Regions from separate parts of the Zooshikella ganghwensis genome, predicted to be linked through region 2. Evidence: predicted binding sites of a transcription regulator. Region 2 holds the regulator's gene; each other region holds the start of a gene.

Region 1 (10,913 bases), on a different contig from region 2:
CGCAATTGTTTTATTGCTATACCCTTGGGCAATTCGCATTAATATCTCATATTCACGACTGGTTAAAGAAGCTAAAAGATTTTCATCTGTCTGGTCGGGCTTACGAAGCGCTGTAGCTAACACTTCAGCTAAACGCTCACTAATCACCATTTTACCAAGAACAGCCTGCTTTATTTTATCGAGAATATCTTCAGGCTCCATATCCTTTAGTAAGTAGCCATCTGCACCTGCTCGTATACACTGAATAACATCAGCCTCATTATCAGAGACCGTAAGCATAATAATTCGTGCAGTCACACCTTGATTACGCATCATTCGAAGTGTTTCTATACCATCAAGCCCTTGCATATTCAAATCTAACAAAATCAGGTCAGGCTCACTATGTTTGACCATGTCAAGCGCATCTTGCCCGCGGCTAAACTCACCAATAATCTGTAGACTATCTTCTAACTCAAGTAATTGTTTTAACCCTTTTCTAAATAAAGGGTGGTCATCGACCATTAAAATAGTAGCAACTTCAGAAGACATTACGTTGGTCTCTAAGTAGTTCTATAATAGCTATACCCTTCACGAATCGTTACAGACCAGACTAGCCCCGCTAAAAATCCTTCGTTTTGGGTATATAATTAATATCATCAAAAATTCGCATAATCGCTTTCACTCAAACGATGATAAACCTTTGATCTGTGTCAGCATTATGCTAAATACCAATTATAGTGGATAAATTGCTTTATCCCTTATGTAAATAGTTTTATACCTCTTAATTGGTATTTTTATTTTTGTATTTCATGTTATCAAATAAACATATCCTGTTCTACATACTGTCATACAGTTTACTTAAGCCCTTACTAATACAAAAATCTAACCGTCTTATATTGAAAAAATAATACATGCAGTCTACCTATTCCTGGGCATTGTCCCTTACTTACCATCCTCTCATAGTGAGTTTACATTTCGTCACGCCTCATGAGTGGGGGAGATCACTATGACAGATATAACACACTGGAACCCTGAAGATACCCAGCAATGGGAAGCATCAGCAAAAAATATTGCAACAAGAAACCTTTGGATTTCTATTCCATCATTGCTGTGTGGCTTTGCAGTCTGGTTATACTGGGGCGTTATCACAGTTCAAATGTTGAACCTAGGCTTTCCTATTGCTAAAGCGGAACTTTTTACCCTGATGGCTATTGCCGGCTTAACAGGTGCAACCTTACGCATACCGAGTAGTTTTTTTATTCGTTTATGTGGTGGTCGAAATACTATTTTCTTTACGACGGCGTTGTTAATTATTCCGGCCTTAGGAACAGGAATGGCCCTGCAAGATAAAAATACTCCGCTTTGGGTATTCCAGCTTTTAGCACTTTTATCTGGAATAGGTGGGGGTAATTTTGCCTCTTCAATGTCAAACATTAGCTTTTTCTTTCCTAAAAAAAAGCAAGGTCTTGCCCTGGGTCTCAATGCGGGACTAGGGAATTTTGGTGTAACAACAATGCAAATTATTGTTCCTTTATTTATGACCTTTGGTGCTTTTGGTACATTAGGCGGTGAGCCAATGGTATTAATTAACGGCTCAGGAACCCTGATAGGAAAAATCCCAGCAGGCTCAGAAACCTGGATTCAAAATGCTGGCTACGTCTGGCTGCTGCTACTTATTCCTCTGGCCTTTTTAGGCTGGTTTGGTATGAATAATTTATGTACTCCTGAAGTATCACCAGACATAGGCAATGCATCAAGTGCATTTACCAAGATAACCTTTATGTTTCTTATCGGTTTTCTAACCGCTGGTGTTGGGTTATGGCTGATGCTGCCAGAAACTGCAAATGGCTCTGGCTGGGGGATTCCCAAAGAAATTGTTCTCATTGGTATTATCACTGTGACCGTGTTTGCCTTGAAAAGTTTGCCTGGACAAATAAAAACCAGCCTGTCACGGCAATATAAGATTTTTAATAATAAGCATACCTGGATTATGAGTATCATTTACACCATGACCTTTGGCAGCTTTATTGGTTTTGCAGCAGCCTTTCCATTAGCGATCAAAGTCATATTTGGTTATAGCCATATTATGACTGACGGCCAGATGACCCATGATACCGTAAACCCTAATGGTCCAAGTGCACTCATGTATGCATGGATGGGACCCTTTATTGGTGCGCTCATTCGTCCTGTCGGTGGTTGGATAGCAGACAAGGTAGGTGGTGCAATAGTAACGCAATTCTGCTCAATTATTATGGTTGTCAGTGCACTAGGTGTCGCCTATTACATGCAAGCTGCATATAATTCAGCAACACCTGAAAATTACTTTGTGCCCTTTTTTATTTTATTCCTTGCTCTATTCACCGCAACAGGCATAGGAAATGGTTCCACCTTTCGCACCATTGCAATCGTTTTCCCTAAAGAGCAAGCGGGTCCTGTTCTGGGCTGGACATCTGCAATAGCTGCTTATGGAGCATTTTATATTCCGCAAGTAATAGGTGAGCAAATCACTGCCACTACGCCTGAAGTCGCTTTAATTGGTTTCGCAATATTTTATGCTATCTGCGTAGTCATCAATTACTGGTTTTATTTACGTAAAAATGGAGAGTTTTATAACCCTTAGTTTACTCTAGAAATAGTGCATTTTTTGAGTCCCCCTATAGCCTGCTTTGAGAGTACACTTTCTCAAAGCAGGCTATAAAGCACCACATCACCCCTTTTCCTGAAGGCAAAATGGTATAAACTCAAAGAAAACACCCGTTCCTCCTTGCTCTAACCGCTTAATCTCCAACACACCTTTTAAATGCCGACTGCGTTCTCTCATGATAGCCAAACCATAATGATTTAATTTTTCAGGAGATTCACTAATTCCCACCCCATTGTCTATCACAGAAATTTTTATATGTTGATCATCATTAACAACCAACGACACCAATAATTTATTGCCTAAAGAATGATGTATTGCATTTTGCATCGCTTCACGAATCAGTTGCAAAAGATGAATTTCTTCATTCGGTGTAAGTGGTAAATGTTGTATCTGATAATCCAGTTGAACTTCAAAGCCAGCATGTTGGTCGTAAGTCTGCTTCACTGTTTGAGCTAAAGCCGCCTGTAATCCTTTTTCTGGAATCTGCAATCGAAATGTTGTTAGCAACTCCCGAAGTTGTTGGTACGCAGAGGTAATTCCCTCTCGCAGCTCAATGACAATATCACTGATATGAGAAGGCTGCTCCTCCGTTGGCAAAGCGCGTTTTAACCGAGTAACCTGAATCTTTAAATAAGATAACGCCTGTGCTAAAGAATCATGTAACTCACGAGCAATCACTGTTCGTTCATTCATTAACGCTATACGTCGCTCCTGGTATAATTGACCTCGCAAGCTAAGTGCCACCGCAACCTGACTGGCAAATGAATTGATTAATTGCTCCTCCCAGGGTTGTAACTCACGATTTTCACTCATAGTAAACACTAATACGCCATAATTATTACCATCTTTTATTAAAGGAAATCGCACTTTGGTACAACCATCTTTTGATGAGAGGGTCAGTTCTGAATGCATGCATTCTTCACAATCTAAAGGAAGACAAGCATTTTCAATCGTATGTGTCTTATAGTGTTCGTAGGGAATTTGCGCATCTATCGTTTTTAAACAAAGATCAATAGCATTCACATTAATAATTCTTGCCAAGCTTTCCAGCCACTGCTTGAAAAAATTGTGGCCTTCACTCTTCTCATTAATGTCTCGTGCAACCTGATACAAAAAATTTAATGACTGATTACTTTGATTTAATGCTTTAGTCTTAGCTTCAACACGTTGTTCTAATTTAGCGTACATTTGAGAAATATCGACACACATTTTATTTATTGTTTTAGCCAACAATCCCAACTCATCATCATGACTTACTTTGATATTTTGCGAAAAATTACCCAAGCCTATTTTATGCGCACAATGAGTTAGATGCTGTAAAGGCAGCACAACATGTTGCTGAAAAATTTTTACAGAAAAATAGGCTAAACATGTTGTTGCAAGCAACGCTATAATCTGAACCAAACGTAATGTATCTATTTTCTTTTCCGCCAGCCGTTGATACAAATGTACGAGCTTATCAATTTCTACCACAAAGCTTTCTATTTTATGTTGCAAAAAATTTAGTTGTAATGAGTTCCAAGAATAAGTCTCTTTCTCAATTTGCTTTTTGATATCCGAGAACCACTGCTGCTTCACAACGTGATACTGTTTACTGAGAGCTGTCGTTTCTCCCTTAACCTCCTGTAATAAAGCAGGTGCCGTCAAACTGCGACTAAACTCCTCTATAAGCGGATAGACTGACTGACTGGTTTGACGCTCTATTGCATTACGCATAACCAGATTCAATAACCGATAACTTTGCATACGTAATGAGCCGGCTATATTGACAGCAGCTGCATCCTGATCAGTACTTTCTGAAATAAAATAGGAGGAAGATATTGTGATAAGCGTCAGCATCACTAACATCACCATGAGTGCACCCATGCGAAAAGTGATCGATTTTCTTAGTTTCTGCAGTATCATGTGATTTCCTATTTACGTGACACGAGTACCTGCCGCAAAGAGCGTTTGGCTTCTATACCATTCGCTATGGGTATATGACAAAGGATATACCACCAAAAAACCACTAGCCGCTCGTTACATTCATTTTCTGACTCAAATTTCGAGTCAACCACTTGAATTCACTTAAATTGAATAACTGTACCCTACCTATTATGGGGTATAACGCCATAGCCATTAATTTTCAGCCAATAAACTCTTTTGACGTATATCAACTTCTTACTTAACTAGCCCCATACAATCACAGTTATATTGTTGCTCAGGGATAAAAATAATTATTTAAAAAGTCAGCGACAGGTAGACACAATACCTGACTTTCATTGTTTATAAAAAACTTAATAACTAACCGTAATGCCGTTTTTTTTAGTACTCAAAAAATTAATAACACCGCCAATATATCAGCCAAGCAATGAGTCCATTTATTTTTGCAGGTGGCGATATATACCTTGGAATGACGTTTTAAGCCTGCCGTTGAGGAGTTCAGAATGAGCCATTTTCTTGACAGGTTACTGTTTTTCAAACAAAAAAAATCAACATTTGCGAATGGTCATGGTGAAACCAGCACCGCCAATCGCCAGTGGGAAGATGGTTACCGTCGTCGTTGGCAACACGATAAAGTTGTTCGATCTACACATGGAGTAAACTGTACAGGGTCTTGTAGTTGGAAAATCTATGTTAAAGATGGCCTTGTCACATGGGAAACTCAGCAAACTGATTACCCAAGAACTCGACCTGACCTGCCAAACCATGAACCTCGGGGCTGCCCTCGCGGAGCCAGCTATTCATGGTATATGTATAGTGCAAACCGTCTCAAATACCCTAAAATTCGCAAACAATTATTACAACTTTGGCGCGATGCATTAAACCAGCATTCTGACCCTGTTAATGCCTGGCAAAGCATTGTCGAAAATCCCAGCTCTGCAAAAAGCTATAAGCAACAACGAGGTATGGGTGGGTTTGTGCGTGCCAGTTGGGAAGAAGTCAATACCCTGATTGCTGCCGCTAATGTCTACACGGCCAAACAGTATGGTCCTGACCGTATCACAGGTTTTTCTCCTATCCCTGCTATGTCTATGGTCTCCTATGCAGCGGGTGCACGCTATTTGTCGCTTATTGGTGGCAACTGTCTTAGTTTTTATGATTGGTATTGTGACTTACCTCCTGCGTCTCCTCAGATATGGGGTGAACAAACTGATGTACCTGAAGCCGCTGACTGGTATAACGCTAACTATATTATTGTCTGGGGTTCTAACGTTCCTCAAACGCGCACCCCAGATGCCCACTTTCTTACTGAAGTTCGCTATAAAGGCACAAAAACCTGTGTCATCACATCTGATTACTCCGAATGCTCAAAATTTGCCGACAGTTGGCTAGCACCTCGACAAGGAACAGATGCTGCGTTAGCAATGGCCTTTGGGCACGTTATTTTGAAAGAGTTTCACTTACAGCAGCCCAGTACCTATTTTTCAGACTATGTTAGACGTTATACCGATATGCCAATGCTGGTTATTCTCGATGAATATAAGCAGAATGATAAACCAGCATTGATTCAAGGCCGTTTTTTAAGAGCATCTGATTTAGCGAATAATTTAGAACAGAAAAATAATCCTGAATGGAAAACCGTAGGTATTGATCAGGATACACAGCAAATCGTAACACCCAATGGTTCTATCGGTTTTCGCTGGGGAGAGCAAGGCAAATGGAATATTGAACCCACGAATAGTCAAACAGGTCAGCAAACGACATTATTATTAAGTTTGAAAAACAGTCACGACGAAATTGCTGAGGTTTTATTTCCTTATTTTGGTGGCCAACAACACGAACATGGTTACTTTCAACATACTCAGCATGAAGAGCTGCTTGCCAGAAAAGTCCCTGTTAAAAGTGTCACCTTAGCGGATGGCAAGCAAGTCAAAGTTGCAACCGTGTTTGATTTAAGTGTAGCCAATTATGGTATTGATAATGGTTACCACGATGAGAACACTGCCAGTGACTATGACAGTGACATTCCTTACACCCCCGCCTGGCAAGAAAAAATTACCGGTGTCCCTCGAGCAGATGTCATTCGCATCGCCAGAGAGTTTGCCCGTACAGCAGATAAAACCCAAGGTCGCTCAATGATTATTGTGGGGGCTGCATTAAACCACTGGTATCACATGGATATGAATTACCGTGGTCTCATTAATATGCTGATGCTGTGTGGCTGTGTGGGGCAAAGTGGTGGAGGTTGGGCTCACTATGTAGGGCAAGAAAAACTTCGACCACAAACTGGCTGGCTACCTCTGGCATTTGCTTTAGACTGGCAGCGTCCACCTCGTCAAATGAATGGTACTTCCTTTTTTTACAATCATTCTGACCAGTGGCGTTACGAAAAACTTCAGATGTCAGAAGTAGTGTCGCCCTTAGCCGATCCCCAAAAATGGCAAGCATCGATAATAGACTTTAATAGTCGCGCTGAACGTATGGGATGGCTGCCCTCTGCCCCTCAGCTTGGTACTAATCCACTCCAATTAATGCGCGAAGCATTTGCACAACAGCAAGATCCAATAGACTACACATGTAATCTGTTAAATTCAGGTCAATTAAAATTTGCCTGCCAGGACCCCGATAATCCTCAAAATTATCCTCGAAATCTTTTCATTTGGCGTTCAAATTTATTAGGCTCCTCAGGGAAAGGCCATGAGTATATGCTTCGGCATTTATTAGGCACTCGCCATGGATTGATGAATAAAGACCTGGGTGAAACCGGTGGTAAAAAACCGGAGGATATCACTTGGCATGATGAAATTCCTGAGGGCAAACTTGATTTACTGGTAACACTTGATTTTCGGATGTCCACCACCTGTTTGTATTCCGATATTGTATTACCCACTGCCACCTGGTATGAAAAAGATGACTTAAATACCTCAGACATGCATCCCTTTATTCATCCTCTTACCAAAGCGGTTGATCCTGCCTGGGAAGCGCGCAGTGACTGGGATATTTTTAAAGGAATTGCCAAGCAATTCAGTCAGGTGGTTGAAGGTCATTTAGGTGTTGAAAAAGACTTAGTCACTGTACCTATTTTACATGATACACCTGCTGAGTTAGCGCAACCCTTTGGCGTCCAAAGCTGGTGGAAAAAAGAGTGCGAATTAATTCCTGGAAAAACGGCGCCTAATATGGTTGTCGTAGAACGTGATTATCCTAATACCTATAATCGCTTCACGTCACTGGGTCCTTTACTGGAAAAATTAGGTAATGGTGGTAAAGGCATTTCCTGGAATACCACAACTGAAGTTGAATTATTAAGTAAGCTCAATCATACCTATACCGAAGACAGCCCTCGTCATCAACGCCCCAAAATTGATAGTGCGATTGATGCCGCTGAAGTTATTTTAACACTTGCACCTGAAACAAATGGTCAGGTAGCCGTCAAAGCATGGGCTGCACTAAGTAAAGTTACAGGGCGAGATCACACTCATTTAGCTAACCCCAAAGCTGATGAAAAAATTCGCTTTCATGATGTGGTAGCTCAACCGCGAAAAATTATTTCTTCACCTACCTGGTCTGGTTTAGAGGATGAGCACGTTAGTTACAATGCTGGCTATACCAATGTCCACGAACTCATTCCCTGGCGTACACTCACAGGCCGCCAACAATTTTATCAAGACCATGAATGGATGCGCGACTTTGGTGAAACCCAGTGTTTATATAAACCCCCCATTAACTTAAAAACGATAGAAGACGTCTATCAACAAAAAGCCAATGGACATCCAGAAATTTTATTAAACTGGATTACGCCTCACCAAAAGTGGGGTATACACAGCACTTACTCTGACAACCTACTGATGCTGACACTATCCCGCGGTGGTCCCATCGTCTGGATAAGTGAAACAGATGCCCAGAAAGCTGGTCTTGAGGATAACGACTGGATTGAAGTGTTCAATATTAACGGTGCTATTTCTGCCCGTGCTGTTGTCTCTCAGCGTGTGCCTGAAGGGATGGCCATGATGTATCACGCCCAAGAAAAAATCGTCAATACCCCTGGATCAGAATTAACTAAAACCCGAGGAGGTATTCATAACTCTGTCACCCGCGCTGTAATGAAACCCACTCACATGATTGGTGGTTATGCCCAGCAAGCGTATGGTTTTAATTATTACGGTACGGTTGGTTGCAATCGCGATGAATTTGTTGTCGTGAGAAAAATGCATCATGTCGACTGGCTAGATAACGAGTAACGGGAGTCAAAATCATGAAAATACGTGCACAAATTGGCATGGTGCTCAACCTTGATAAATGTATTGGCTGCCATACCTGCTCAGTAACCTGTAAAAATGTCTGGACCTCCCGCGAAGGTATGGAGTATGCCTGGTTTAACAATGTCGAAACCAAGCCAGGTGTTGGCTATCCCCAGCAGTGGGAAAATCAGGAAAAATGGCAAGGTGGCTGGCAACGCCATAGCAATGGCGAGATTAAACCCAAAATGGGTAGCAAGCGAAAAATACTGGCCAATATTTTCGCAAACCCTGCATTGCCTGAAATTGACGATTATTACGAGCCTTTTGATTTTGATTATCAGCATTTACACCAAGCTAAATCAGGCAACCACCCACCTACTGCGCGTCCCCGCTCATTAATCAGTGGGCAGCGCATGGAAAAAATAACATCAGGTCCTAACTGGGAAGAAATATTAGGTACGGAATTTTCCAAACGACGAGCCGATAAAAACTTCGAACAAATTCAAGCTGATATGTATGGGCAATTTGAAAATACATTTATGATGTATTTACCAAGGTTATGCGAGCACTGCTTAAATCCTGCTTGTGTCGCCTCTTGTCCTAGCGGCGCGATTTATAAGCGTGAAGAAGATGGCGTTGTGCTGATCGACCAAGATAAATGTCGTGGCTGGCGCATGTGTGTTTCAGCCTGCCCCTATAAAAAAATATATTACAACTGGAAAAGTGGTAAATCAGAAAAATGTATCTTTTGTTACCCTCGTATCGAAAGTGGGCAACCTACCGTATGTTCTGAAACCTGCGTAGGCCGAATTCGCTATTTAGGTGTCTTATTATACGACGCAGACCAAATTCATCAGGCTGCCAGCACTGAAAATACCCAAGACTTATATCAGGCGCAATGTGATTTATTTTTAGATCCTAATGATCCCGAGGTACTCAAAGCAGCTCGCCAAGAAGGTATTCCCGAAGCATGGTTAACCGCTGCTCAACAATCTCCTGTTTATAAAATGGCAATAGATTGGCAAGTTGCCTTACCACTACACCCTGAATACCGAACCTTACCCATGGTCTGGTATGTGCCACCGCTGAGTCCCATTCAAACCGCAGTAGAAGCTGGTTATGTAGGTAAAACCGGTGAAATACCTGACCTTAAATCATTGCGTATTCCCATTAAATACTTAGCTAATTTATTAACAGCCGGAGACGAAAAACCTGTCATTAGAGCATTAGAACGAATGATTGCTATGCGCGCCTACATGCGAGCAAAACATGTTGACCAAGTCAATGATAACGAGGTTCTACAGCAAGTTGGTTTAGATGAAGTGTCTGTGGAAAGTATGTACCGCTATATGGCCATTGCCAATTATGAGGATCGTTTTGTTATTCCCACCAGTCATCGAGAGTATGCAGAGAATGCTTATGATCTAAAAAATGGTTGTGGCTTTAGTTTTGGTAATGGATGCAGCACAGGTGATAACCATGTCAACCTGTTTGGCGGTAAAGCGGCAACATCACGCAATATTATTCCCGTAGTGATGAAGGAGTAAGTGATGAAAAGCCTTATTATTATTGCTCGACTACTGGACTACCCTACTCAAGATATTGCAAGCAGTATGGATGAAGTCCACCAAATTATCTTGCAAGATATCGCCCTAGATGAAAAAACTAAACAACATGTATTGTCTTTTATTGAACACTACTCACCATATTCTTTACTAGACTGGCAAAGTGAGTATGAAGGGCTATTCGATCGCAGTCGATCACTTTCCTTGCATTTATTTGAACACACTTATGGTGAATCTCGCGACCGTGGCCAAGCCATGGTCAACTTATTAGACCAGTATCATCAAGCCGGACTAGAACTTAACAAACAAGAACTACCCGACTTTTTGCCACTTTATCTTGAGTTTGTATCAACCCAGGGCATATCACAAGCTACAGAATGGTTGCACGATATTGCACATATTCTCAGCCTGTTAGCCGCTCGTCTCCAACAACGAAACAGCCCGTATCATCTTTTATTCAAAGCATTACTTACGTTTGCACACGTCAGTGTCGATTTAACAGCAATGCGAGCTCAGATCGCAGATGAAGCCAAAGATGATACTCCAGAAGCCATTGACAAA
Region 2 (10,913 bases):
AGCGATTTAGCCCAAAATACCTCTGATATTGTCCTGCTAAACAACCAGTTAAGCAGTCTCCTCACGGTATTTGATACTGCCAAACAAACCCGTAATACTATTCGAGCCAATTTAATCTGGGCACTGAGTTATAATATTGTCGCTTTACCTTTAGCCGCTTGTGGTATTATCCAGCCCTGGATGGCCGCCATTGGTATGGCAAGCAGCTCACTGCTTGTTGTCGCAAATGCTTTACGTTTGACGCGAACAACCAGCTCTCTGAACATCAGCACTGCTCAAGCTCAACCATCTCAAATACCACCTTTGGAGACTGTCCCCTGATAAGAGAACAAGTGTATTTATGGACATTATCTATTTACTTATTCCTCTCGCACTCATTTTTGTAGCTGTTGCTGTGTGGGCGTTTTTCTGGGCAGTTGATGATGGACAATATGATGACTTAGAAAGCCCAAGCCATAGCATCCTTTTTGATCAAGAACCTTCTGCTCAAAAAACCACAACATCAATATCAACATCAGAAAACAAAGCGAATGATTGACGCTAGTAGTTTCACCACAGCCTTCCTGCTAGGGGTATTTGGCGCAGGTCACTGCCTAGGCATGTGTGGTGGTTTAATGGGAGCACTTGCACTATCAACTCCCTCAGGAAGCTCTTCAAGCATTTATCTTGCACTTTTTAACTTAGGCCGAATTATCAGCTATGCCCTGGCCGGTTTATTACTTGGCTCATTGGGTTGGGCTATTCAGTCGCTAGGGCTGGGTACAGGCCTACGCACTGTAGCCGGACTGTTATTAGTTGCAATGGGGCTATACCTGGCAAACTGGTGGCGTGGATTAACCTATTTGGAAAAGGCTGGTGGACGTCTTTGGCAGAAGATTAAACCTCTCACTCAAAAATTCATGCCTCTTAAATCATTCAAACACGCGTTTGTTTTGGGTGGACTTTGGGGATGGTTGCCCTGTGGACTGGTGTATAGTTCACTAACCTGGGCTGCTGCCAGTGGCAGTGCCTGGAACGCTGCTACCTTAATGATGGCCTTTGGACTAGGTACACTTCCTGTCATGATAGCCTCAGGTTTATTTGCTCAACAGCTTCATCGTTTGCTCAATAGCCATGGTGTTCGCCAGCTATTGGGTATTTCTGTTATTCTTTTTGGTTGCTGGACTATACCCGGCCCTCACCAAGCTTGGCTTATGTCAATTACTCAATCATTATTACCAAATAATGACACCCCCATTACACATCATATGTCGCATTAGTTGTTTTAACTGGCACCTAGCTAGATTGCGCTTGATGCACATCAAGACAAACCACACCAAACGTACCTAAACTGACCTCCTGAATATGATTAGGAGAGGCAGCTTTAATTATGGTGCAAGCGCTTGAGTGGGACAGTCAATTGATTCACCGCTACGCAGTAAACGGTCCAAGGTATACTTCGTACCCTACTGCCGTTGAATTTACTGCACCATTCTCTGAGGTTGACTATTTGAATGCTGCAAAGCAAAGCAAGCAGCTAAATACACCTCTTTCACTTTATTTTCATATACCTTTTTGCGCTAATATTTGTTACTACTGCGCTTGTAATAAAGTTGTTACAAAGCAACGTTCTCAGGCTGTCAGTTACATTAAAAACCTGATTCGCGAAATGCATTTTCATGCAGAATATTTTGGTCAACGAGAAGTAACACAATTACACTGGGGAGGAGGAACACCTACCTACTTAAGCTTAGAACTTATGCAACAGTTAATGGAAAAAACAAACGATTATTTCCAACTTGTTGATGATGCGAGTGCTGATTACTCAATAGAAATAGATCCAAGAGAAGCTGACTGGGCAACGATGGGCCACTTGCGTCAGTTAGGCTTCAATCGAATTAGCCTGGGAATTCAGGATTTTAACCCTGTCGTGCAACAGGCAGTAAACAGAGTTCAAACCGAAGAAGAAACATTAGCAGTTATTGATGCTGCCCGTACATTAAGTTTCAAGTCAGTGAACGTAGACTTGATATATGGGTTACCTCATCAAAACACTCAAAGCTTTTTGACAAGCTTAGATAAGGTCCTTGAACTGGCACCTAATCGTCTCTCAATCTTCAATTATGCACACCTCCCTGAGCGATTTAAACCACAACGTCGTATCAGTGAAAAAGACCTACCCTCACCAGCTGAAAAGCTTTCTATTCTGAAGCACACCATTGAGCACCTTATCAATGCTGGTTACGTGTATATCGGGATGGATCACTTTGCACTGCCTGATGATGAGCTGACAGAAGCTAAAGTCACAGGGCAACTGCACCGTAATTTTCAAGGCTATACGACGCATAAAGCGTGTGACTTACTTGGTTTAGGCTGCTCTGCAATCAGCCAGGTTGGTGATACTTACTGGCAAAACCACAGTAAGCTAGATAACTACAGCCAACAGGTCAATCAAAACACCTTTCCATTTCAGCGTGGCTTTGTTTTATCTACAGAAGACTCACTGCGAAGAGAGGTCATCAGTCAGCTGATTTGTCACTTTGAGCTAAACACTCAGCAAATTGAGCAGCAGTTTGGGATTGATTTTAACCGGCATTTTGCTTACGAGCTAGACGCTTTACAACTGATGGCAGAGGATGGCTTGCTGACTATTAATGAGGATAATCTTACTGTTAACCCAAAAGGCCAACTATTAATTCGCAATATATGTATGGTATTCGACCAATACTTAACCAGAAATAATGAAACAACACGCTTTTCAAAAGTAATATGAACGCATCTTAGTAATTCCCGTTGGAGTTTTTAGTAGTTTCCCCTACAATAGCCTCTAATCAGATACTAGCATTAAACATATATGACGACGGAAGTTGATTAGAGGCCCTCACAGCATGACGTCGAAACCTACTGTAAAACACTTAAATCAGGTGGCCTGTAAAGACTGTGCCCTGCAGCCTCTTTGCCTGCCTATTGCTTTAAACACTGAAGATATTGATTTACTTGATAAAATTATCAAGCGGGGACGCCCTTTGCGCAAGGGAGAACACCTGTTTCTTGAAGGAGATAAGTTTGCTTCGATTTATGCCGTTCGCTCTGGCGCGCTAAAAACCTATACCTCTACTAATGACGGTGATGAGCAAATCACAGGCTTTCATTTGCCTAGTGAGTTAGTAGGAATGAGTGGTGTTGACAGTGATGCCTATCCTGTTTCTGCCCAAGCTATTGAAACTACCACTGTTTGTGAAATTCCATTTGATCGTTTAGATGAGCTTGCGGAATCTTTGCCTGAGTTACGCCGCCAATTAATGCGCATCATGAGTAAAGAGATTCGTGAAGATCAACAAATGATGCTGTTGTTAAGCAAAAAAAATGCTGATGAGCGTATTGCTACTTTTTTAGTCAATCTGGCAACACGGTTTAGACGTCGTGGGTACTCCTCTCAGTCCTTTCGACTTCCCATGTCCCGCAATGAAATGGGTAACTACCTAGGGCTTGCTGTTGAAACAGTCAGTCGCGTTTTCACCCGCTTCCAAAAAAATGGCTTAATTGTCGCTAACGGTAAAGAAGTCAAAGTTGTTGACCCTATCAACTTATGCTCTTTAGCAGGGGGAAAGCCTGTTGAAGTTAAAAAAAATGGCAGCACTGACACCTAACAATAAGTAACCCGCTCCTCATGATTTTTGACGAATATTACATTAAGTCACTGATTCGTAGTGTACATGACTGGCCTGCGCCTGGAGTTATCTTTCGTGATATAACTCCTCTTTTCCAGTCACCTAAAGCGCACCGTATGGTCATCGATAGCTTGATACAACGCTATGTTGACACAGAAATAACCCATATTGCTGCCCTTGATGCGCGTGGTTTTTTGCCCGGAGCGGTTATCGCCTACGCACTGAACAAGCCACTCGTATTGCTTCGTAAACAAGGTAAGCTTCCTGCAGAAACTGAAACTGAAACCTATGACCTAGAGTATGGACAAGCTACCATTGAGGTGCAGCGCGGAGCTCTGGATCCAGGTAATTCTGTCTTGCTTATTGATGATTTAATTGCAACAGGTGGAACTCTACTCGCTGCCGCTACATTAATCAGGCGTTTAGGTGCTCACGTATATGAAGCCGCAGCGATTATTGATTTACCTGACTTAGGTGGTAGCACAAAGCTGCAAGATGCCAATATTCCAACGTTTACACTCTGCGCATTTTAAGTTTTAGCCGCCCCCTATCTCAACCCAAAGTCGATCCTGCCAGGCGAATCGCCTGGTAGGAAGCTGTTTTCCAGCTTTTTAATAAGCAAAACGGTCATCGTATCTTTTGGCAAACTAGCTCCATACCATCCAAATCTTCACCTTTCCGTCATACTTTTGTCTTTAAAAAAACATACTTGTTTGAATAATTGACACCATCATCCAGAGAGGTCATGGCTAAAATAATGCTGTTTGATTTACAGGAGTAAATTCAATGGCTAGTTTTGCTATGCACATGAGCAAAAATCATAAACTCAATACGTTACAGTGACTTTTTTAAAAAATAGGCTAGGTTAATGGGAAAGGTAATTATAAAAACAAGTTATTACTTTCCATAAACAGCCCTATCTGTAGATTGGTCAATATTATGCATGGCTTCCCATATAGATTTTGGGCTGCGATAAGAGAGTGAGACCATGGGAATCTGTCCAGATGAACTTCGCCACTATGTTATTAAACCCACATTAGACTATATCGATATGTGGTCCCCTTTTGCCGAAAACCTGTTGCTGGGCACAGCAGCTCAAGAAAGTGGTTTAGGCTTCTACTTAAAGCGTCATAAGCAACGTTCATTAGGCATCTACTGTATTACACCAATGATGCATAAAAATATTTGGGACCGGTACTTAGTTAAGCACTCAGACTTAGCGAGTAAAATTCGTGGATTGGCCAGCCAGCACGAGTTTCTTGCTAATCCTCATGCCGAACTTGCCACAAATTTATCATATGCTACTGCAATAGCTTGGTTAATATATAAGCGAAACCAAAATTTTATTGAGTCTGAGCCTAGTAACATTTATATGCTAGCCAAATGCTGGCGACGTTTTTATCATGTTAGACCCCAAGCCCATCTAGAATCTTTTATACAGCATTATCAGACTTTAATTTTAAATAACAGCGAAGCAGCATAACTGCTATTACGGGGACTGATCCATGCATATTTTAATTGCACCGGATTCATTTAAAGGATCGCTGACAGCCTTAGAAATATGTCAAACATGCACCTCTGCAATTCACTCAATAGCGCCTAATACTCAAATTACTTCATTTCCCCTTGCAGACGGTGGTGAAGGGACTGTTGATGCCTTTGTACATAATGCTGGGGGACAAAAAATCAACCTGACAGTGACTGGTCCATTAAATAAACCTGTTGATGCCTTTTACGGTATTTTGGCTGACAATAAAACCGCTATTATTGAGATGGCAAGCTGCGCTGGACTTCCTCTTCTTACCCCAGAGCAACAAAACCCACTTTATACCACAACTAAAGGTGTTGGGGAGCTTATACTCAATGCGCTCGATAGACAGTGCAATAAAATCATTTTAGGGCTGGGGGGAAGTGCAACCCATGATGGTGGTGCAGGCGCTTTAAGTGCTTTAGGTTACGAGTTTCTTGATGAGCATCAACAGCCTATTCCTGCCGGGGCCGAAGGCTTACTTAAGCTATGCTCTATTAACACTGCCAACTTAGACCCTAGAGTTGAAAACACCGAGTTTATCATTGCGAGCGATGTAAAAAACCCTCTTTTGGGAGAGCATGGTGCAGCCAGTGTATTCGGGCCTCAAAAAGGCGCAACCCCTGAAATGATTCCGACTCTGGATCGTGCGGTCAACAACCTTATTCAACGACTCGCCCAGCAGTTTGATATGCCTGCTGCTGAGATCATTCAACAGCCAGGAGCTGGCGCAGCAGGGGGAATGGGAGCGGGATTACTGACTAGTTTGTCCAACGCATCAATTCATTCAGGCTTCGAAGTCATCGCTCAACACTTAAACTTAACCGATTTATTTAAACATGGTGACCTTGACTTAGTGATCACTGCAGAAGGACAGATCAACCAGCAGACCTCTCAAGGGAAGCTTCCTGTAGGCGTAGCCAAACTTGCCAGTCAGTACAATATCCCCGTCATTGCCCTCGTCGGTAGTATTGGTAAAGGTGCTGAGCTTACACATGAACAAGGTATCACCAGTATTTTTAGTATTATTAACCAACCTATGCCTCTTGAGCATGCTGTCACGCATGCTGATGAACTTCTTCACCAAACCATGCGTGAAATTTTCCGGTTAGTGCGAGCTTTTCATACCGAAAAAGCTTCTGGTCAAAAGGGCTGATAACTTTTTTAAAAAGTAAAAGTTAAAGATGGGTTGCAAACTCAACGTTCTTTATAACTAGCGATTCATCGCTTGCTGTTGGTCCGCACAACGAATACAGCGCGCAGTATAAGGCATGATTTCCAGCCGGGCCTCAGGAATAGCTTGGCCACAGTGCTCACAGGTGCCATATTCATCCTCATCTATGCGCTGTATTGCCTGCTTGACTTGGCGAAGCTCTTGCACCGCCTCATGCCCCAGTGCCTCCATAACTTCATCGTTCTCACGCTCTTGAGCCTGTTCAGACCAGTCTTTATTCGCACTTTGTTGCATGTTTTGTTTAATCCGCTCAATGCGCTGCGTTAGCTCATTTTCTCGCGTTTTCAACCGCTGCTTTAGTGAGTGATAATCCATTGACTTTCTCCTTAAAGTCTCCTGCTTACCTTCAAAGCTAGAAAAGAAGTGTATTAGCCAGCTATCACGTAAAGCTTGTAGGGCTACTTATCAGCTTAAAAGGGTTTCTGTATAATGTACGGCTATTTGTCAGCTTGGAAGTAATGTAAACACCATGACACACCTGCCCCCCCATCAGCAAATCAATATAAACAAACTACAAAAACGTCTGCGACGCGAAGTCGGACGCGCTATCGCTGATTTCAATATGATTGAAGATGGTGATGTAATTATGTGTTGCCTGTCTGGGGGCAAAGACAGTTATACCATGCTTGATATCTTACTCAACCTGCAAAAATATGCACCTGTTGGGTTTGATCTCATTGCCGTTAATCTTGACCAAAAACAACCAGGCTTTCCTGAGCACATTCTGCCCGATTACCTGAAAAGCTTAGGGATAAACTACCGAGTTGTAGAAGAAGACACTTACAGCATTGTCAAAGAAAAAGTGCCCGAGGGGAAAACGACCTGTGCACTTTGCTCCCGTTTACGCCGCGGCATTTTATACCGAACGGCAAAAGAGGTGGGAGCGACCAAAATAGCTTTAGGTCATCATCGTGATGATATCCTAGAGACCATGCTATTAAACATGTTTTATGGTGGAAAATTAAAAGGCATGCCTCCCAAGCTAGTCAGTGATGATGGTCAGCATATGGTCATTCGCCCCCTAGCTTACTGCCGAGAAAAAGACATTGAAAAATACTCATCTGCAATGAACTTTCCTATTATCCCTTGTAACCTCTGTGGCTCTCAGGAAAACCTACAGCGTAAAAATATAAAAGCGATGTTAAGACAGTGGGATAAGCAATTCCCTGGAAGAATTGAAAGCATGTTCAGTGCTTTACAAAGCGTCGTACCTTCTCATCTGGCAGACACAAACTTGTATCCCTTTAAGCATATCAACGCAGATGGTACACCTCGTGAAGACGGTGATCAGGCATTTGATCGCCCCCAAATTAACCCTTTTCACCAAAGCAAGTCAGACAGCAATGATACTACCGTAGAAGCCGTCAAGCTCATTCATCCCAATTAAGGCATCAGCCACTCTTAATAATCATGGCAGTTTAATGGTGTTCATTAAGCTGCCAGTCATACTGATAGCTTATATCACCTTGGTACTGCCTTAATTGAGTGCCTAAGCCTTTTTCAGCGTAACGTATCAGATGAGCAATAATTTTTGCCTCACTGCGACCGAAATCATCGTTATACCAATCATATATCTTTGATAAAACTAGCTCCTCACGTTGCCAACTGACGCCTTTAGGCTGATTGATAAAGCGCTTTGCCGCCGTGTCCAACTGCTGCTCAATAAGCTTCGCTGTTAGCGCTTTAGGTTGTAAATCCGGACAACCTATGCTGGCACAATTCACCACATAGTGAATACGTGGATCTTGCCAAATAGGCCTTAAAATTCGATGCTCAATATCGTTGAGTGTAAGAGATTGATCAGAAATGGTCACAATAGGGTCATCCCAGGGACCAAAGCTAAAAAAACCTTCTCCTAGCTTGGTTATTGAAGTAACAGGGTAATGCTTCAGCACTAGCTGGACTGTTAATGCATTATACAGATTAACCCAGTAAGCAAACTGCTCATTAAGGTTGTACTGCCGTGGATCTATCCGTTTAAGCTGATTAATATAGTTCGTAAGTAACAAGCTACCCTGCTTAGCTGCTGCTTGGTAGTTCAGCAAATAAATATTTTTTTCTTTATCAAGCACTAAATACTGATCCAGAAAGTTCTGCCATAACTGGTGATCTATCTTGCTGCTACTTTGGGTGGCTTTATCCCAGTATGCCCAATAATCTGCTTTAGGAGCAGCATACACGATAGGTATTAGCCAAAAACTCAATAGTGTGATCAGTAAACGTATAGTAAACATAGCGTCATTTATACTCATTAGCTTATTGCAAAGCTCTTTACCCTTTGCCATCTTGTTTTTGCTTTACACCTCAGTAGAAGCTAAAGCGACTCACTCCCATAATCACTTTGACCCTTATCTTTACTGAAAAGTATTCATTTTCATAATTTACATGACCATGACAGTGTAATAACTAGAAACATTCGTATTAGCTATAGAGACTAAAAACACAGTTCATACGTTATTTCATTTTGAAAATTATCATATAACCTTCAATTTTTTCTTCTTATACTTTACTTGGCAAAAGACCATAATAAAAACAAGGAAATAATAAGGGCTGTTGCTATCAGGCTAAACATGTTGTGCTGTCGATACATCAAGGATAAGTGTATTGCATAGCCTGGTTAAGCAACACGTTCAAGGAGGAACCTTATGAGAATAATGCATGTCATTGGGTTAATTATTCACCCACAAAAAGAATGGCAAAAAATACGGCTGGAGTCGACATCGATTCCCCGCATTTATCTTACTTACATCTTTTTACTCGCCGCAATACCAATACTATGTAATTACATTGGCACCACACAGATTGGCTGGTATTTCAACCCAGATAAAGTCATTAGATTAAGTTCAGATAATGCCGCAACAATAGCCATAATGGGCTATCTCGCATTACTTGGTGGTGTTTTTGTTGTCGGGCTGCTGATCCATCAGCTATCACAGACCTACAGTGCATCAACCTCGCTGGCGCAATGTGTTGTGTTTTCTGCCTACACAGCAACCCCCTTATTTGTTTTAGGAATTGCCGGTTTATACCCAGCCATTTGGGTATACCTTATTGCCGGTATTATCGCAGCAGCCTACACCACTTACTTACTCTATGCAGGGCTGCCTATTGTTATGAATATTCCTAAGGAGCAAGGGTTTTTCTTTGCAAGCTCAATCCTTTGTGTTGGCTTGGTCGCATTTGTATCGCTACTCGTTATTGCCGTTTTACTATTAGCCACCGGGATTGGACCAGGCGTCAACCTATTACTATAAAAACAGGGCTAAACTAGAATGCGTTGGCTAGGGTGTATAAAAAACGATATAGTGTTATTAGTACATAATGGTCTTTACCATAACAATAACCAAGGATATAACGCGAGCCACTTATAATAACACACTATCGCTTTAAACATATGCCCTACCAAGCCATTGCCCAAAGAATTAATTCATTACTTAAGCAGGCAGAAACACACTATCAGTGTTATTTTGCTTTTCCTGAGTTTTTTTTAGATTTGCGTGGCAGTGTTGCTGGGCAAGCGAATTGGCAAACCAACACATTACGCTTTAATCCAGCACTTCTTCAGCAGCATACTGAACATTTTCTAAAGCATACCATTGCCCATGAGGTTGCTCACTTGGTTGCCCCCAATGTTTATGGACAGAGAATTAAACCCCATGGCAGGGAATGGCGCTTTGTTATGGAAAGCGTTTTTGGCGTAACAGCCAGTCGCTGTCATCGTTATGATATATCCAAAACAGGCCATTATCCTTATGTTTACTCCTGTGCTTGTGAGCGCCCACATTTTTTAAGCGCCATACGCCATAAACGATCTCTTCGAGGTACTGATTACCTTTGTCAAAAATGTCGCGCTACACTACGTTTTACGCATAAACTCAACGCAGAAAATTATGGCTAACAAACGTAGCTTAATTTTGGTCCTAGGTGATCAACTTTCATTAGACATAAGTAGCTTAAGAGATTTTGATCCCCGATATGATCAAATTATCATGGCCGAGGTATGGGAAGAAGCCCACTATGTTTCCCATCACCAAAAAAAAATAGCATTAATTTTCTCAGCCATGCGCCACTTTGCTAACCAGTTAAAAAAGCAAAAATGGCCTGTACACTACTATCAGTACGACCCAGATAGTCCCTATCGATCATTACTTGATGTCTTAAAGAGTGCTGTAAAGCATTACTCCCCTCAACAAATACTCATAACCCACTGCGGAGAGTGGCGACTACATAATGCGATGCAAATGTGGTCAAAATCCCTGGCAACACCAGTGCATATTATTGAAGATGACCGCTTTATTTGCAGCCTTGCCGAGTTTAAAGAGTGGGCAGCAGGACGAAAACAGCTACGAATGGAGTATTTCTATCGTTATATTCGCCAAAAAACGGGACTGTTGATGGAGGGTAACAACCCCACTGGTGGCCAATGGAATTTTGATAAGAAAAACCGAAAGTCATATAACAATGCCCCTCCTGTTCCACCTGTCTATCAATGTAAGCCCGA
Region 3 (10,913 bases), on a different contig from region 2:
CCCCTTGTTGCCTGCTGCATTGTTTGAATCAGCGAATAAAACTGCTGGAGTGCATTGAGTGCACGGGCTGGCAACAACTTTCGTGTAATAACCTCTTGCCCTGACTGCCATAAAGGTATTTGCTGCTCTCGGGCTAAGTCGCGAAGGAGTTGGACTGTTTTTTCCCCAATGCCCCGAGCAGGAACATTAATAACCCGCTCAATAGCTGTATCATCAGCAGGGTTACTCAGCAATCGAAGATATGCAAGGGCATTTTTAATTTCAGCTCGTTCAAAGAAACGCTGGCCACCGTATATTCGGTAAGGAATACTGGAACGAAGCATTGCCTCTTCCAAAACCCGCGATTGAGCATTAGAGCGGTATAAAATTGCGATGTCTTTATAACTACCATGCTCATCAACCCAGGCTTGAATCTGCTCACTAATAAAGCGTGCTTCATCAACCTCATTATAGGCAGCATATACATTAATCTTGTCACCATCATCACCTGCCGTCCAAAGCTCCTTACCCAGGCGATCATTATTATTGGCAATCAATGCATTCGCTGCTTTCAAAATAGTATTGGTAGAACGATAGTTTTGCTCCAGACGAATGGTAACAGCGCTTGGAAAATCATTACTAAACTGTCGGATGTTTTCAATTTTCGCGCCACGCCACCCATAAATTGACTGGTCATCATCACCCACAGCCATCACACTGGCTTGCTGGCCCGCTAATACTCTAAGCCATGCATACTGCACCGCATTGGTATCCTGAAACTCATCAACAAGAATATGGGAAAAACGCTGCTGATAATGCTTAAGCAATTCCGGCTGCTTTAACCATAACTCATGGGAACGTAACAACAACTCAGCAAAATCCACCAGCCCACCGGCTTGGCATGCAGCTTCATAAGCTGTATACACTTTCAACCAGGTACGGGTTTGCAGATCACCATAGTCCTCAATATTTTCTGGACGCAGACCGTCGTCTTTTTTGCTATTAATAAACCACTGCACCTGTCGCGGGGGCCATTTGCTGTCATCTAACCCCATTTCTTTCATCAGTCGCTTTATCAAGCGAAGTTGATCATCACTGTCCATAATCTGGAATTGCTCAGGTAAACCTGCTAGCTGCCAGTGTGCTCGCAATAAACGGTGTGCAATACCATGGAAAGTACCAACCCACATGCCTCTTGCTGGAATATTCAGTAACGACTCAATACGTGAACGCATTTCGGCTGCTGCTTTATTTGTGAAAGTCACCGCTAACACGCTGTGGGCAGAAATGCCAACAGCTTGCACCAGCCAAGCAATTCGGTGTACCAATACACGAGTCTTGCCACTCCCAGCACCTGCTAACACCAATGCGGTATCTGCTGTCGTTGTTACAGCTTCACGTTGTGCGTCGTTTAAGTCATTCAGTATGTGTGAAATATCCATAAGCGGTGGAGAAAACCTTTAGCTACTTAGCTTGAATCGCCAGAAATCAGCCTATTTTGGCCTCTTTTACTCACATTGACCAGTTTCTTATGTAAAGAGTGCAGCATGACCTATAGCGTGATAATTGTCGTTTAATACAAGAATTTTGTAGTATTACTATACCCAAAACGAAGGGTTTTTAGGGGCGGCCGTCAAGCGATGAAGCCCCCGGAGCTTATATTAATAAGTGACTGGGGTGAAGAGCGCTGACAACAAACCCTAAAAATGATTCGTGAAGGGTATATACATTGTTAATAGGAATGAGTTTGATAATGCAGTCGAACAGCCTACTCAATCAAATCAGACAACAGTTTGCGGCATTAAGAAAGTCTGAGCAAAAAGTCGCTAGCTATGTGCTAAAACATCCATCTGAAGCGATCCATTTGAGTATTGCTGATCTCGCATTAGCCACAGAAGTGAGTGAGCCTACTGTTGTACGTTTCTGTAGAGCGATAGGTTGTAAAGGGTTTCAGGATTTTAAGCTACAGCTAGCCCAAAATCTGGCTCAAAACAGTAATTTTGGTGCCTATCGCATTCAGCAAACTTACACACCCGCTACATTAGAAACCGTTTTCGATAACACCATTGAAAGCCTATTAAAGGCTAAAAATACAGTTTCTGCCGCTATAGCTGAACAGGCTATTATCAGGCTGGCAAACAGTGAACGGGTTGAGTTTTACGGTTTTGGTGCATCAGGAATTGTTGCCCAAGATGCCCAACATAAGCTCTTTCGTTTAATTAAACATTGTGCGGCATATACAGACCCCCATATGCAGGCAATGTCTGCAGCCACACTGGGACCCGATGATACCGTGGTGGTTATTTCACAAACGGGGAGAACTGACGCATTACTACAAACGACACAGTTAGTAAAACAAGCATCAGCCAAAGTGATTGGTTTGTGCCCGGAACAAAGTCCTTTAGCACTCTTGGCTGACTGGGTATTAGATATTGGTATTCAAGAAGATACTGATCGCTATACACCTTTGTTATCACGTATTGCCCACTTAGTCGTCATAGATATGCTAGCAATGGGAGTTGCATTGACTAAAGAACCAGGCATTAATAACCAACTCAAGCAAATTAAAGAAAACTTAAGAAAGCTACGATTAAATAAAAAAGAGAAATAATTCACACTATTAAAATAGTTTCATAGGAAGTAGTATTAAACATTGATATTTACCACTTTTCTTCTTGAGGTTGTCACTTTAATTTCATAATTTCGTCATTTGAATATTGCATCTTACCAATAACGATACAACAGAAAGGTGCGGCTATGCGTATTGAAACAGCAGAAACTAACAATAATAATCAATTTTCAACGCAACACCCTGTTAAATCTAACCGAGAGAAATCTTCTCAGCGTTCTTTATTAGCGCGGAGGGCTATTGAAGACTACTTTGAAAACAAACGATTAAATTCGCTCATTGGTGATGACTACTGGGGAAAGAGTAATTAAAAACTAACATTAGCCATAGTACGCAAACTGAGCTAGTAACAATAGATGCCTACAGGCAACTATTGTTACGCATATTTATTAAGCAACACTATTGAGTAAAACACCTCTGTCCTTCGTACTGACTTTTTCCCAGTAATTCAAAATTGCCTGACTCAAAATAGTGCCTTCTGCACTAATAGGTGTCAAAAAGTCTACTAAACTATTAATATAACCAAACTCAATTAGCGACTGAGCATCAATCGTCGTGGCAGCTCTTTTTAATTTATTAAAAAGTTTTATTGTCTTGCTGGATTTTCCCTCATTCAGTCCATCCAGCTCATCCAATAAATTATTTTGTATCGACTGGGTTAAAGCATAAGCTAAAGCCTGGTTGATTAATATTGAAAACTGCTGCCGGCTAATAATTAATGAAGTTCTTGTTTCATAAATATCCGCATTATCACCTTCCTTAGCCAAATCAAACAGCTCATTAGTCATCAAGTCTGCACCAATGAGCCGAGAGGCAGGACCAATGAGTTGATTAAACTGGTAGCATGCCAATGTACGACTCAATAACCTTAATAAAGTTGGGTTATAATACCGGATATGTATCCAATGCTTATTAGGTAAAATAAATTCCAATACACGTTGTAAGTGTACAAAATAAGCTGCAATATCTTCTGTACAAAAAGCAAAAAAACCTAGCGGTTCCAGACATGACTTATTAAGAAGCCACTCATATAATGTGCTATCTGGCTCCAGTTTAATCAGGTAAGGTGCTTGTGCAAACAAATCTTCTGCAGGTGTCCCTCTGAATAAAGATTCACACTGAGGGTTGAAGTTATCATCAAGCTCCCATATTTTGTCAGGTAATTCAGCTTCGCAAGCTGAGTCTAATACAAAATACAGGTTATCTGCCCCCTCTTCTTTTATTGCTGCAGACATCTTATCCCGATAGGCTACGAGCAGCATTACTCCCTCCGTTGGCATTTTATGCGTGTTTGCTTTTATTTGATCATATTATCCGCAAACAGAATTTGGTTTGATCCTTTTTACTTTTCTTATTGATCTTTACTTATATACTAGCCATAACGTACTTCGTACGATCATCACCTTAGCCTAGCACAACTTATAAACTACGCCATGTCAAGTAGTGAATCTAAATCCACTTTCAAAAGCTATATGGTATCAGCTCACCCTACTCTCTACGAGAATCAAGGTTACTCATCACTGATACACAATACCTATATTTACCACTATTTTATTTAAAAAATTTTATACGACCTCGCACAAGCATAGCTAAATTTAATATATAAGACATTATACGTATATTATAAAAAACATACTACTCAGATAAGTGGTAGAATACACTGGATTAAGCAATATAAAAGTAAGCTATTAGACTACTCCAGGCTTGGACACATTACTCGCTGATTCTTCAACGCCAAAATAAAACGAATGTTTTATTTTGGCGTCCTATGATTTATTTAAAAGCCTGCTAGAAGAATAAGGTAATTGAATACCCTAAAGGAATTGCACATAAAATATGTGTGTGATGGTTAGCGATTACACTCATGCAATGTATAAATTATTGGAAATATTTTATCCAGTTACAATCAGTCCCGGCTCCCCATACCAATAACCATTGCATTCATCTTCAGCCAAATTACTTAAAGTCTCAGTACTATCAAAACGACCATTTAAAGCTTGTTGCGCAGCATTTATCACTTCTAACGTACCTTCGAGTTGAGGTGAAACCCTAACGATATCAACCCCAACGTCAGCCAAAGTATTTATTAATGGTAACAAATTACACTTTTTACCTGATAACGTTTGAATACCATTGAGTGTAAATAACTGGTCTTTTTCTCTGGTTTGAACGCTCAGCCCTTCCGGATCATCCAAGCAATTACGCTGACAATTGTCTTTTTGTACACCTTTCGCTCTTGAAGAAAAACACCTGGCAGAAAATGCCAATGGTAACCATCCATAACTAAAAACTTCGACTTCAGGGCGTGCCTGCTGCGTCTTATCAAGCTCAAGCAATGTCTCTTTAATCTGTTGCCCGGACATTTCAACTGGTGGTACCCAACGAGTCAGCCCTTTATCCAATAATACAGACAAGCTTAGATGGTTATAAATATTGATACTGCTACCTATCACAAAAGGAACTTGCATTCGTGCGAGCAAAGCAACGGCAGACATATCATTCGCCTCAACCGTTATCCCCGCATTGCAGACTCGCTCAATCAATTTATAGTCACTATTTGCACAGACTAATGCCAAACTGGATAAATAAACCTGCTTCCCTGCAGCTTGTAAGTTTTTTCCAATAGCCAGCCAATCCTCTAGTGACAGCTCATTACGCTTAGCACATACCGTCTCGCCAAGATAAATATCGTCTACGGCACTTGGCGCTATTTGCTCATAAAAATGGATGACCTTTTCTTTTGCCCAGTAAAAAGGTATTGCAGACAAAGATAGTTTCATATTATTTCTTACTGCCATGGCCGAGAGTAAGCTCCTAGTGTTGTTTGTACACCCTCAGACAGCTTACATAGCTGTTGAGCCCACTGCTCCTGTACTAAAAACTTTTCAGGGTTAGCATTAAGCTGATCAATGGCTTCGCGCCAAATGCGCACAACATTGGCCACATAAGCAGGGCTGCGTTGGCGCCCTTCGATTTTTACTGCTTTCACACCCATTTGATAAAGCTCAGGCAACAAACTCAGTGTATTCAAGCTGGTTGGCTCTTCTAGCACATGAAAGGTTTCCTGATTGACTTGAAAGCGTCCCTTACACAAAGTGGGATAGCCTGCTGGCTCATCCGGTTGATAACGATCGATAAGAACACCATTTAGGCGAACATCAAGGTGTTGCTCCTGAGGCTCCCAACGCACATGATGGGCAGGTGAACAAGCGCCATTTTTATTAGGTGACTCTCCCGTTAAATAAGACGACAAGTGACAACGTCCTTCAGCCATAATACATAAGCTACCAAATGCAAATACCTCAATATCAACAGGTGAGTTGGCTACCACTTGGGCAACCTGCTTGGCAGACAGTACTCTGGGCAAAACAGCTCGTTTAACAGCAAATGTCTCCTGATAAAAGCTTAATGCTTGAGGATGCGTTGCTGAGCCCTGCACTGATAAATGTAATGGTAAGTGAGGGTAGTGCTGATGTGCATATGCCATAAGCCCTATATCAGCAATGATTAATGCATCAACATTCAGTGATGCTGCTTTATCAATAGCCTGCAACCATGGTGCAATTTGTGCCCCTTGTGGATAAGTATTCAATGCCAGAAAGACTTTAGTACCTTGTTGTTTAGCAAACTGAATACCTTCCTCCAACTTTCCTGTGGAAAAGTTCAAACCCGGAAAGTGACGTGCATTGGTTTGGTCACGAAAGCCAACATAAACGGCATCGGCTCCATGAGTAACTGCTGCTTTTAGGGCAGGCAAATTACCCGCTGGACACACAAGCTCTAACATATACATACCTCAAGCAGCAGGAAAATGTTCAGCAAAGTAACATAGTCTGCCCACACTACAGTTGATTGATATCAACGCAATTCTTTTACGGGTTTTCTAGATTGAAGCACTATTGATGACAACGAAGATAACCATTACTTACCATGAACTTACTGTTTACAGCTCTTGAGAAGCATGCAGCACTCTTAACAAAACCTGTGCACTTATGCCCCACAATGATACAAACACATGTATTGGAGAAGCTTCTCAACCATTTATTGAGTTCAGTTATTGATGAAGGGGAGCTCGACTTTCTTGAAGATCAGTGGATTGAACTTAAGCTGCTAGATTGCGATTTAAGCTATTTTTTAGGCTATAACTCACAAGCTCAACGTTGTCTTGTGCAAGATAAAGGAGCAGCAGACGCCAGCATCAGCTGCAAATTAACTGATGCCATCTTACTGATAACACAACAGGTTGACCCTGACACATTATTCTTTCAACGGCGACTTTTACTGGAAGGCAATACAGCGCTAAGTCATGGCTTCAAAAATATACTCGACACTGTTGAGCTTGACCAACTTGGCTTTCCACTTAGCCACGGTATTCAGTTGCTGTCTAGAGCCTTCCCTCAACCACAGACTTAATTCTCCAACTTAATAAAAGCCAGCTTTACTCTTAAATTAAGCCAATAAAACACCGTAGCCCACTCATTACCATAACGTGCCTGGGCTACCAATATACTTGGTATCATTCCCAAGAATACAATACCCAAATAGCCGCTCACTAAATCATAGTAAGAAAACGTTCTATAAAAAATATACTGTTGGGAAAACTCCGCATATGTTGCGTAAATTGCCGTTATAACTGCAACTAAACAAACACTAAAAATACGCCACTTTCTTAAAACACTCAAAATATTAATACCCAGCGTTAAAACAATAAACCCCATTGCTAAAAAATGACCTAATTTATCCCCCCCAGGAAACCTATAAACTCGATACAGAACATAAGGCAGAGCGCCTTGTTCCGCACAATAAATAATCCAAACAATTAGGCAAGAAAGTACAAAAAAACCAAACTTAATCATGAATATTTATTATTGAATGTATTTCGGTACGAAAAAATATTTTGATGTGCATATTTCAGAAGAGTAGATTCGCACCATAGAAATAACAATTAAATTACTGCTTAATTATTACTCATAACAAAGATTATACTTTCAAAAACAACAACTACACATTAAAGTAACACCTAATCCCCCTTTCAACCCATAGGGAAAATAACAGACAGACTTTATGAGCTTATTTGACGTTAACACAGTACGGCAAGACTTTTCAGGACTTCACCATACAGTGCATGGACACCCTTTAGTTTATTTTGATAATGCCGCTACAACCCATAAGCCAACGAATGTTATAAAGGCTGAGATGGATGTTTATCAACAGTGTAATGCCAACGTTCATCGTGCCAGCCACTACCTAAGTAGTATCGCTACCCAGCGCTTTGAAAATGCCCGTCATAAAGTACAACACTTTATTAATGCCAGTCGACCCGAAGAGATTATCTGGACTAAAGGTGCAACTGAAAGCTTAAATTTGATTGCACAAAGTTATGCTTTATCCACCTTACAAAAAAACGATGAAATACTCATATCACCGCTCGAACATCATGCGAATATTGTTCCCTGGCAAATAGTTACTCAACAAACCGGCGCTCAGCTTAAAGTTTTGCCACTTAATAATGCACTACACATTGATACTCAGATAGTACAACAACACATTTCTAAAAAAACACGATTACTTATCCTGACGCATGTATCCAATGCACTAGGAGTCATCAATGATGTTGCTGCTCTTTGTAAACTCGCCAAACAACATAACATCATAACAATCGTAGATGGTGCACAAGCTGTCGGGCACTTTCCCATTGATGTACAACAGCTAGGGTGTGATTTTTACGTTTTCTCAGGTCATAAAATGTATGGTCCAACAGGTATAGGAGTGCTTTATGGTCGCTTTGACTTGCTTGAAGCTATGCCCCCCTGGCAAACAGGTGGTGAAATGATCCAGCAAGTCAGTTTTGATAAAACAACCTATAACCAACTTCCCTTCAAGTTTGAACCCGGCACCCCCAATATCGCAGGTGCTGTTGGTTTAGGAGCCGCCATAGATTACTTACAAAAACATGATAGAGCACAGTTGATAAATTATGAACACCAATTAATGAATTACCTGCAGAATTCATTAAACACCTTTTCTGATATACATGTCATCGGGTCTTCAAAGCAAGTAGAGCAACCAGATAAAATACCCATTGCAGCTCTGACATTTTCTCATGCACATATTCAAGACATTGGCCTGTTACTTGATCAAAAAGGCATAGCGGTTAGAGTGGGCCATCACTGTACTATGCCACTTATGGAATATTTAGGTGTTTCGGGAACGCTGAGAGTTTCACTTTCATTTTATAACACCCAACAAGAAATTGATTGGCTAATTGAGTCACTGCATAACATTTTAGAACATGCAGAGGATAAGCTGATTTATTGTCCAAACACCCCGCCTAAAGGCTTACAGTTTTTTGTACTCGATAGCCAACAAATAACCTCAAAACTTCTACAGCAGAAAAACTGGGAAAGCCGCTATCGACTTATTATGCAAAATAGCAAACTATTACCGCCATTGCCTACAGAATATAAAACTGAAGCGAACCGAATATCAGGGTGTGAAAGTGAGGTGTGGCTGGTTTCAAGCTTTGATGAACAAAGTAAAACGCTTCAATTTTGGGCTGACAGTAATGCACGTATTTTAAGAGGATTACTAACACTAGTCATAAGCTATGTTAATAATAAAACCCCTGAAGATATTCTAACAACTGACTTACAAGCGTTATTTTCCACACTCGATTTAGCTCACCATTTAAGTCCCTCAAGAAGCAATGGCTTAAATAGTATCGTACATACTATTCAACAAATAGCACGAGACTATGTTAGCGAAATTTAAGTAATAAAGTGTGAAGCAGAATTTTTCCTTGACTAGCGTGCGAATTAAATATTTGCTTTCAGGCATGTTCACTGAGAGTGACACAGTCTATTCGCGGATAGGCTGATCGGTGTATTCCTAAACAATATTTAAACTAAACTGCACTTTTATCTCTTACTTACTAAACCTGATGTCTTATCATGCAGTCGCAATTGCTATTAGTGCTTTCCTTGGTGTATATATGTGACCTCTATTATTTTTAGAACTGCCTCAAGCGTAACGTTTATTAATAGTTGAATAAAGCAATGCCGTACACACTTTCACATGCAATAATCAGCCTTCCTGTATCAGTAATGACGCGAGGAAAGATTCCGCTTGCAGCATTAGTTGTTGGTAGCGTTTCACCAGATTTTCCGTATCTGTTAGCACTTACTCCAACAGAAGCCCCGGGGCATTCTGTGCTCGGAGTATTCACCCATTGTCTTATACCTTCTCTTTTGATGTTACTTGCATGGTACCTCTGGTTAGCAGGCCCTACATTGGACCTGTTGCGATTGCCAAAAGAGTCACAGTCATTCGGGGTAATGCCTTTTTTTATGATTGTATTTGGAGTGCTAATTGGTGCATACAGTCATGTGTTGTGGGATGCAACAAGCCATGCTGATGGAGCATTTGTTATCAACAGTGAGTTCTGGAACAAAGCGTTTTTTTCCCTCCCACTGTATAAATGGAATCAATACGGCAGTGGTATCCTGGGCCTGATAGCGTTGTCCTCTTGGTATTTATATACTGTGGCTAGTAATCACCAAGCTAAATATCAAGGCAAGTTAACCTTGGGTCTCACCATCTATGGAACATGCACCATATTTTTTATAGTACTGGCAAATGTTATCCATGGCTCCAGTACGCTTACAGATTACGCTGTTCGTTCTGCTAACGGGGCCATCACTGGTTGTTTTGTCGGCATGTGTATTTATGCGCTCGTGGTCAATTTGAAGAAACGAACAAATACTCCCTAATCTGTTAAGATTTAAGTGCATTAATCAATGAATTCAGTTTATATAAAGGGAGTCAAGCCTTTACTAATTTCTATTTTATTCACCGTGTTTTGGCTAGAAATTATCATCATACTGATCTTAGGGTTAATTTAAATTAAACTGACAAAACAAAGTGTTAGACGCCTTAGCCACTTGTTTTGTGTGCTAAGGCTAACTGGCTTTGTTATGTTTTTCCTGATATTCACTTAATTTCTTTTTCCATATCCAGATAAATGGTACAGATAAAATAAGAAATATCACAGCAGTGGAATAAGAGCCAAAGAGTGGTTTGACTAAGTCACCAACTGCAGTAGCTAAGCTCATAATTAATAAACCTTTCCCTCCACCAAGTGACGGATCTGATCGATCTATATACGCACTAAACACTGCTAATAGTAATATCATGCAAGCTGTTGAGAAGTAACACCAAGCAACAACTTTTTCATTATTCAAGCTCAAACCCTAATTTTGATACTGCGATTAAACATAACTATTAATGAACGTCTCTCTGGCATAAT

The links. The regulator FNR, encoded in region 2, switches genes on or off when oxygen is low (the NO sensors DNR and NnrR bind a similar motif). The targets are predictions, from matches to a motif close to TTGATNTANATCAA.
Region 1: KHS79_RS05140 (nitrate reductase subunit alpha) is a predicted target of FNR. The motif match lies at 4,766-4,779, and genes of this name have one in related genera.
Region 3: ubiT (ubiquinone anaerobic biosynthesis accessory factor UbiT) is a predicted target of FNR. The motif match lies at 6,457-6,470, and genes of this name have one in related genera.

Annotation. Positions count from the first base shown of each region.
Region 1 covers NZ_JAEVHG010000002.1:300,717-311,629, forward strand. Annotated here, with positions in the region: gene narL (two-component system response regulator NarL) at 1-528, opposite strand, end outside; gene KHS79_RS05130 (MFS transporter) at 986-2,599, shown strand; gene KHS79_RS05135 (histidine kinase) at 2,687-4,528, opposite strand; gene KHS79_RS05140 (nitrate reductase subunit alpha) at 5,050-8,787, shown strand; gene narH (nitrate reductase subunit beta) at 8,802-10,334, shown strand; gene narJ (nitrate reductase molybdenum cofactor assembly chaperone) at 10,338-10,913, shown strand, end outside.
Region 2 covers NZ_JAEVHG010000001.1:654,258-665,170, reverse strand. Annotated here, with positions in the region: gene KHS79_RS02990 (heavy metal translocating P-type ATPase) at 1-321, shown strand, start outside; gene ccoS (cbb3-type cytochrome oxidase assembly protein CcoS) at 341-538, shown strand; gene KHS79_RS02980 (sulfite exporter TauE/SafE family protein) at 531-1,259, shown strand; gene hemN (oxygen-independent coproporphyrinogen III oxidase) at 1,370-2,752, shown strand; gene fnr (fumarate/nitrate reduction transcriptional regulator Fnr) at 2,868-3,629, shown strand; gene KHS79_RS02965 (adenine phosphoribosyltransferase) at 3,650-4,183, shown strand; gene KHS79_RS02960 (hypothetical protein) at 4,639-5,133, shown strand; gene KHS79_RS02955 (glycerate kinase family protein) at 5,156-6,334, shown strand; gene KHS79_RS02950 (TraR/DksA family transcriptional regulator) at 6,392-6,727, opposite strand; gene ttcA (tRNA 2-thiocytidine(32) synthetase TtcA) at 6,882-7,799, shown strand; gene KHS79_RS02940 (DUF547 domain-containing protein) at 7,831-8,697, opposite strand; gene KHS79_RS02935 (Yip1 family protein) at 9,058-9,666, shown strand; gene KHS79_RS02930 (SprT family zinc-dependent metalloprotease) at 9,807-10,310, shown strand; gene KHS79_RS02925 (cryptochrome/photolyase family protein) at 10,303-10,913, shown strand, end outside.
Region 3 covers NZ_JAEVHG010000009.1:149,439-160,351, reverse strand. Annotated here, with positions in the region: gene uvrD (DNA helicase II) at 1-1,421, opposite strand, end outside; gene KHS79_RS14155 (MurR/RpiR family transcriptional regulator) at 1,733-2,590, shown strand; gene KHS79_RS14150 (PA3496 family putative envelope integrity protein) at 2,737-2,919, shown strand; gene KHS79_RS14145 (DUF4123 domain-containing protein) at 2,998-3,870, opposite strand; gene KHS79_RS14140 (U32 family peptidase) at 4,501-5,406, opposite strand; gene ubiU (ubiquinone anaerobic biosynthesis protein UbiU) at 5,397-6,395, opposite strand; gene ubiT (ubiquinone anaerobic biosynthesis accessory factor UbiT) at 6,539-7,021, shown strand; gene KHS79_RS14125 (VanZ family protein) at 7,018-7,464, opposite strand; gene KHS79_RS14120 (SufS family cysteine desulfurase) at 7,673-9,379, shown strand; gene KHS79_RS14115 (DUF4184 family protein) at 9,652-10,377, shown strand; gene KHS79_RS14110 (hypothetical protein) at 10,567-10,848, opposite strand.